Aromatoleum aromaticum EbN1: one gene and its partner. The protein of the gene in region 1 interacts with the protein of each later gene in a pairwise test. Links are inferred from orthologs where the notes say so. Each region holds a gene or a part of one and is shown on either strand. Other genes may lie near its edges. The genes, in order: ptsN and trkA.

The links.
Region 2: the proteins of ptsN (region 1) and trkA interact in binary tests that used the Escherichia coli proteins (3 or more experiments, as listed by UniProt). The link is inferred for Aromatoleum aromaticum EbN1 from one-to-one orthologs.

What each region holds. Positions count from the first base shown.
Region 1 is NC_006513.1:2,013,019-2,016,328, reverse strand. What follows is about bases 109-3,100. They hold ptsN (PTS IIA-like nitrogen regulatory protein PtsN), read left to right. Parts: upstream 109-1,357; coding sequence 1,358-1,843; downstream 1,844-3,100. Other genes in these bases: ilvA (threonine ammonia-lyase, biosynthetic), read left to right, coding at 2,825-3,100; hprK (HPr(Ser) kinase/phosphatase), read left to right, coding at 1,812-2,753; hpf (ribosome hibernation-promoting factor, HPF/YfiA family), read left to right, coding at 904-1,227; EBN1_RS09525 (RNA polymerase factor sigma-54), read left to right, coding at 109-889. In the rest of the region: more of EBN1_RS09525, read left to right, coding at 1-108; more of ilvA, read left to right, coding at 3,101-3,310. UniProt on the Escherichia coli protein: Seems to have a role in regulating nitrogen assimilation.
Region 2 is NC_006513.1:1,679,885-1,683,078, reverse strand. Bases 40-2,915 are described here. They hold trkA (Trk system potassium transporter TrkA), read left to right. Parts: upstream 40-713; coding sequence 714-2,117; downstream 2,118-2,915. Other genes in these bases: EBN1_RS07940 (TrkH family potassium uptake protein), read left to right, coding at 2,121-2,915; EBN1_RS07950 (sigma-54-dependent transcriptional regulator), read left to right, coding at 40-634. Also shown: more of EBN1_RS07950, read left to right, coding at 1-39; more of EBN1_RS07940, read left to right, coding at 2,916-3,194. UniProt on the Escherichia coli protein: Part of the constitutive potassium transport systems TrkG and TrkH. May regulate the transport activity of TrkG and TrkH systems. Binds to NAD(+) and NADH.

The DNA of each region.
Region 1 (3,310 bases):
ACTACACCATGTGCAGAACCTCGACCCCGCAGGCGTCGCGGCGCGCACGCCGCAGGAATGCCTCAGCCTGCAGCTGCGCGCGATGCGCCCGACTCCAGCGCGCGAGCTCGCGCTGAAGATCGTCGACCATCACCTCGAGCTTCTTGCCGAACGCAACTTCGTCCGCCTCAAGCGCCTGCTCGGTTGCGACGACGATGCGCTGCGCTGCGCGCACCTGCTGATCTGCAGCCTCGACCCGCACCCGGGCTCCCAGCATTCAGTGCAGGAAACGCGCTACATCATGCCCGACGTCGTCGTGCGCAAGCAGCGCGGGCGCTGGGTCGTCACGCTGAATCCCGAAGCGATGCCGAAACTGCGCATCAACTCGCTGTACGCCAGCATCCTGCAGCAGAATCGCGGCTCCGGCGGCGCCTTGACGAGTCAGTTGCAGGAAGCGCGCTGGCTGATCAAGAACGTGCAGCAGCGTTTCGACACGATCCTGCGCGTCTCCCAGGCGATCGTTGACCAGCAGCGGCAGTTCTTCGATTATGGCGAGGTGGCGATGCGCCCGCTGACGCTGAGGGAAATCGCGGACCAACTGGAACTGCACGAATCCACCGTTTCGCGGGTCACGACACAGAAATTCATGGCCACCCCGCGAGGCGTGTTCGAACTGAAGTATTTTTTCGGCAGTCACGTCGCCACCGATACGGGTGGAGCGGCATCCTCAACGGCGATTCGCGCGCTGATCCGCCAGTTGGTCGAAGCCGAAGACGGAAAAAAACCTCTGTCCGACGCAAAGATTGCCGAATTGTTGGGCCAGCAGGGTATCGTGGTGGCGCGGCGCACCATTGCAAAATACCGCGAATCACTCAATATCCCGCCGGTCAGCCTGCGCAAGACGATTTGAAAAGAGGAATGATCATGAATCTCAACATCACCGGACATCATGTCGAAGTCAGCCCCGCGATTCGCGAATATGTCACGAACAAGCTCGACCGCGTGATCCGCCACTTCGACAACGTGACGAGCGTCGGCGTGATTCTTTCGGTGGAAAAGCTCCGGCAGAAAGCCGAAGTGACCCTGCACGTGCGCGGCAAGGACATCTATGTCGAGAGCGACGACGTCGACCTGTATGCGGCGATCGACGCGATGGTCGACAAGCTCGACCGCCAAGTCATGAAATACAAGCAGAAAGCGTTCGACCACAACCACGACGCGCTGAAGCACCAAAGCACGGAACTCTGATCGAGTCCCTCTCTCTTCCCGCTCCGGGGGGTGTCTATAATGCGTGGGCATCCGTCCCACGCCTGCGACACGCCCTACGACTTTTCTCGCGCGCGGCACCTCTTCCGGCGTCGCGCGCGTCATGAGCAGCATGAGCCTCATTGCCGAACTCCTGCCACCTTCAAACGTGGTCATCGACCTCGACGCGAGCAGCAAGAAGCGCGTCTTTGAACAGGCTGGCCTGCTGTTCGAGAACAACCACGGCATCGCCCACAGCGTGGTGTTCGACAGCCTGTTTTCACGCGAACGCCTCGGTTCGACCGGGCTCGGTCAGGGGATCGCGATTCCCCACGGCCGCATCAAGGGCCTGAAGGACGCGGCGGGCGCATTTCTGCGTCTCGCGACGCCCGTGCAGTTCGACGCGCCGGACGGGCGACCGGTCAATATGCTGTTCGTGCTGCTGGTGCCGGAGCAGGCGAACGAGCGCCACCTGCAGTTGCTCTCCGAACTCGCGCAGATGTTCAGCGACCGCGACTTCCGCGAGCGCCTGCTCGATGCGCCCGATGCCGCCACGATCCACTCCCTGTTCGCCTCCTGGGGACCCCATGCGACAGACGAACGTCGCGCTGCTGTATGAAGCCCAGCGCGAAAGGCTGGCGCTGACGCACGTCAGCGGACAGCTCGACCGCACGATTTCGGTCACTGAAGACCGCATCTGGCCGGCAGACCTGATCGGCCACCTGAACCTGATCCACCCCGCCCGGTTGCAGATCCTCGGGGCCGCCGAGCTGTCCTGGGCACAGCGTCAGTCCCGCGAGAAAATCGGCCATCACCTCACCGAGATCATCAACGCCCGGCCCCCGGCGATCATCGTCGCCGACAGGTGTCAGCCCCCTCCGATCCTGTGCACGATCTGCGAGAACGCCGATATAGCGCTCTTTACCACGCCTCATCCTGCCGCCAGCGTCATCGATCAGCTCCGTCTGTACCTGTCGCGCGAGCTCTCCGAGAAAATCTCGCTGCACGGTGTGTTCATGGACGTGCTTGGACTGGGCGTGTTCATCACCGGCAATTCGGGCGCGGGAAAGTCCGAACTCGCGCTGGAGCTGATCTCGCGCGGCCATGGCCTGGTGGCTGACGACATCGTCGAATTCTCGCGCATCGCGCCGACCGTGCTCGAAGGCCGCTGCCCCGCAATGCTCAAGGATTTCATCGAAGTGCGCGGTCTGGGCATCCTCAATATCCGCACCATCTTCGGCGAGACCGCATGCCGCCGGAAGATGCGCCTGCGTCTCGTGGTCCATCTCGAGCGGCGTCTGCCCGGCCAGACCGATCCTTCGCGGCTGCCGATGCACCGCGAAACCCAGGAGGTGCTGGGCGTGCCGGTCCTCCGCGCGATCCTGCCGGTCGCGGCCGGCCGCAACATCGCGGTGCTGCTCGAGGCGGCCGTGCGCTCGACGATCCTGCAGCTGCGCGGCATCGACTCGACGCAGGAATTCATCGACCGGCAGCAACGCATGCTCGAAGGCGAGCCGGGCCCGGACTGACCCCACGCTTGCCGCCGTGCCACGCCGGCTGCTACGCTCGTTCCCTTTGTTCTCCCGCTCAGGGACCGCCGATGACTGCCGCAATCCCGGATTATCTGGAAAAAACCCTCAACGCCCGCGTCTATGACGTCGCGGAAGAAACTCCGCTCGACCTCGCCCCGAACCTGTCCGCACGCATCCACAACCGCATCTACCTCAAGCGCGAGGACATGCAGCCGGTATTCAGCTTCAAGCTGCGCGGGGCCTACAACAAGATGGCGCACCTGCCGCCGCAGGCGCTCAAGCGGGGGGTGATCTGCGCCTCGGCCGGCAATCATGCACAAGGCGTCGCGCTGTCGGCGCAGAAGCTCGGGGTGCGCGCGGTGATCGTGATGCCGACTTCGACGCCGCAGATCAAGGTCGACGCGGTCAGGGCGCGGGGCGGCGAGGTGGTGCTCGCCGGTGACTCCTACTCGGACGCCTACGCCCACTCGCTGGAACTGGAAAAGGTGGACAAGCTCACTTTCGTCCATCCTTATGACGACCCGGACGTCATCGCCGGACAGGGCACGATCGGC
Region 2 (3,194 bases), 330 kb from region 1 along the record:
CCTGTTCGTGCCCGAACTGTCGCGGCTGGCGCGCACCCAGCAGAAGAACCTGGCGTTCGCGCTCGAGCGCCTCGAGCGCTACGACCTGCGCCTTGTCGTCGCGACCGACCACACGCTTGAGGCGCTGGTCCGCGAGGGGTGGGAGGAGTCGCTCGTCGCGCGGCTGTTCGAAGTCAGCCTCGCGCCGCCGTCGATCGCCGACGTGCGCGACGACCTGCCCGAACTCGCGGCACAGCTGCTGCTGCATCTGGTCGAGGCGGGCGAAGTGCCGCGGCGGCAGTTTTCGACCGGCGCGCTAAATACGTTGCGCGCACAGCCGTGGAGCGGTGGATACAACGAACTGCGCGCCGCGGTGAAGTCGCTCGCGCTCGGCACGCTCGACGAGGAGATCGGCATCGCCGACGTTCGGCGGCTGCTGATCCCCTCCACCGAAGGTCACGTCGGCGTGTCCCTGGACCAGCCTCTGCGCGAGGCGCGCGAGGCGTTCGAACGACTGTACTTCGAGCATCATCTGCGCCTCGAAGGCAGCAACATGACTCGGCTGGCCGAGAAAAGCGGGCTCGAACGCACCCATCTGTACCGCAAGCTCAAACAGCTCGGCCTGCAGGCCGGACGCCGGAGCGAGGAAAATTGAACCCGGCCAGCGGCACGAACTGCGGCTTCCCGGCCGCTGACGGGCGCGCCTCCGCAATGCGCTCCAGGAGATCCCGGCGGTGAAGATCATCATCCTCGGCGCCGGGCAGGTGGGCGCCTCGGTCGCGGAAAACCTCGTCTCCGAAGCGAACGACATCACCCTCGTCGACACCAACCCCGAGCACCTCGAAATCCTGCGCGACCGCCTGGAGCTGCGAACCGTGCTCGGCAACGGAGCGTCGCCTCAGGTGCTGCGCGACGCCGGTGCCGATGACGCGGACCTGTTGATCGCGGTGACGCAGTCGGACCAGACGAACCTCTGTGCGTGCCGCGTCGCGAAGACGGTGTTCAACCTGCCGACGCGTATCGCGCGACTGCGCTCGACCGATTTCGTCGAGCATCCGGAGCTGCTCAACAGCGACAACTTCGCGGTCGATTTCTCGATCTGCCCGGAGCAGATCGTCACCGACTACATCAAGCGCCTAATCGCATTTCCGGAAGCGCTTCAGGTGCTGGAATTCGCCGACGGCGTGCTCAGCCTGATCTGCGTCACGGCGTTCGAAGGCGGGCCGCTGGTGGGCCATCCGCTGAAGGCGTTGCGCTACCACATGCCGAATATCGAAGTGCGGATCGCGGCGATCTACCGCCATGGCGAACCGCTGATCCCCGAAGGGGATACGACGATCCTGCCCGGCGATGAAGTGTTCTGCCTCGCCGCGACGGTGCATATCCGCCAGGTAATGCGCGAGATGCGCCGCTCGGACCGGGTCACACGACGCGTCATGATCGCCGGCGGCGGCAACATCGGCCTGCGGCTCGCGCGTTCGATCGAGGGGGACTACAACGTCAAGGTGCTCGAAGTCGACAAGCACCGCGCCGAGGCGATCGCAACGCAGCTGAGGCGGGCGCTGGTGCTGCGCGGCGACACCACCGACGAGAAGCTGCTCGAGAACGAAGGCATCGACGAGGTCGACCTGTTCCTCGCGCTGACCAACGACGACGAAGACAACATCATGTCGACGTCGCTGGCGAAGCGGATGGGTGCGCGCCGCACCCTGGCGCTGATCAACCGCCGCAGCTACGCCGACCTGGTGCAGGGGGGGCCGATCGACATCGCGATCTCGCCGGCGCAGACCTCGATCGGCTCGCTGCTCGCGCACGTACGGCGCGGCGACGTGGTGGCCGTGCACAGCCTGCGTCGCGGCGCGGCCGAAGCGCTGGAGATCATCGCGCACGGCAAGGAGAAGGACTCGAACGTCGTCGGCCGCACGATCGAGAACATCGCGCTGCCGAAGGGCGCGACGATCGGGGCGATCGTGCGCGAGGAGCGGCGTCCCGACGGCAAGGTGATGCGGCGCGGCGTCGTCATTCCGCACCACGACACCGTGATCGAAGGCGGCGACCACGTGATCGTGTTCTGCACGCACAAGAAGCTCGTGCGCCAGGTCGAGAAGCTGTTCCAGGTCGGCTTCACGTTCCTGTAGATCATGCGCAGCTACTTCCCGGTCCTCAGCGCCCTCGGCCTGATCGTGACGATGTTCGGTGTGCTGATGGGGTTTCCGCTCGCGGTGTCGTTTTTCCTTGACGACGGCGCGACTCGCGCGTTCGATCACGCAGTGCTTCTGACCTGCGCAGTCGGGGTCGTGCTGTTGGCGCTGACGCGCCGCGTCAAGCGCGACCTGAAGCCGAGCGACGGCTTCCTGCTCGTCGCGCTGACGTGGGTCGTGACGCCGGTCTTCGGCGCGATTCCGCTGTTCGGCTATGTGCCCGGTCTGTCCGTCATCGATGCCTACTTCGAGGCGGTGTCGGGCCTGACCGCGACCGGGGCGACGATCCTCAGCGGCCTCGACCGGATGCCGATATCGATCAACCTGTGGCGCACCTTCATGCACTGGATCGGCGGCATGGGCGTCATCGTGCTGGTGGTTGCGATCCTGCCGCTGCTGGGGATCGGCGGCCGGCAGCTGTTCCGCGCCGAAGTGCCGACGCCGATGAAGGAGTCGAGCCTCACGCCGCGCATCACGGAGACGGCAAAAGGCCTGTGGACAGCCTACATCCTGCTCACTGCCGCCTGCGGGCTTAGCCTGTGGCTCGCCGGCCTCGACGGCTGGGAAGCGCTGATCCACGCGTTCTCGGTGACGGGCCTGGGGGGCTTCTCGAGCAAGGACGCCTCGCTCGGCCATTTCAACAGCGTGCCCGTCGAGATGGTCGCGATCACGTTCGCGCTGCTTGCGGGACTGAACTATGCGACGCACTACCTCGCGCTGGTGCGCCGCAGCGCGCGCCCGTACCTGTCCGATCCCGAATTGCCGTTCTATTTCGGCGTGCTGCTCGCGAGCGTCGCGGTGCTGACCGCCTATCTGATGAGCGTCGAGGCCCACGCCGGCTTCCTCAATACGCTGCGCTATGTCGCGTTTCATGTCGTGTCGATGTCCACGTCGCTCGGGCTCACGATCTACGACTACACGCTGTGGCCGATGTTCGCGCAGATGTGGATCCTGTTCCTCGGCAGCTTCATCGCCTGTTCCGGTTCCGCTGGCGGTGGCATGAAGATGATGCGG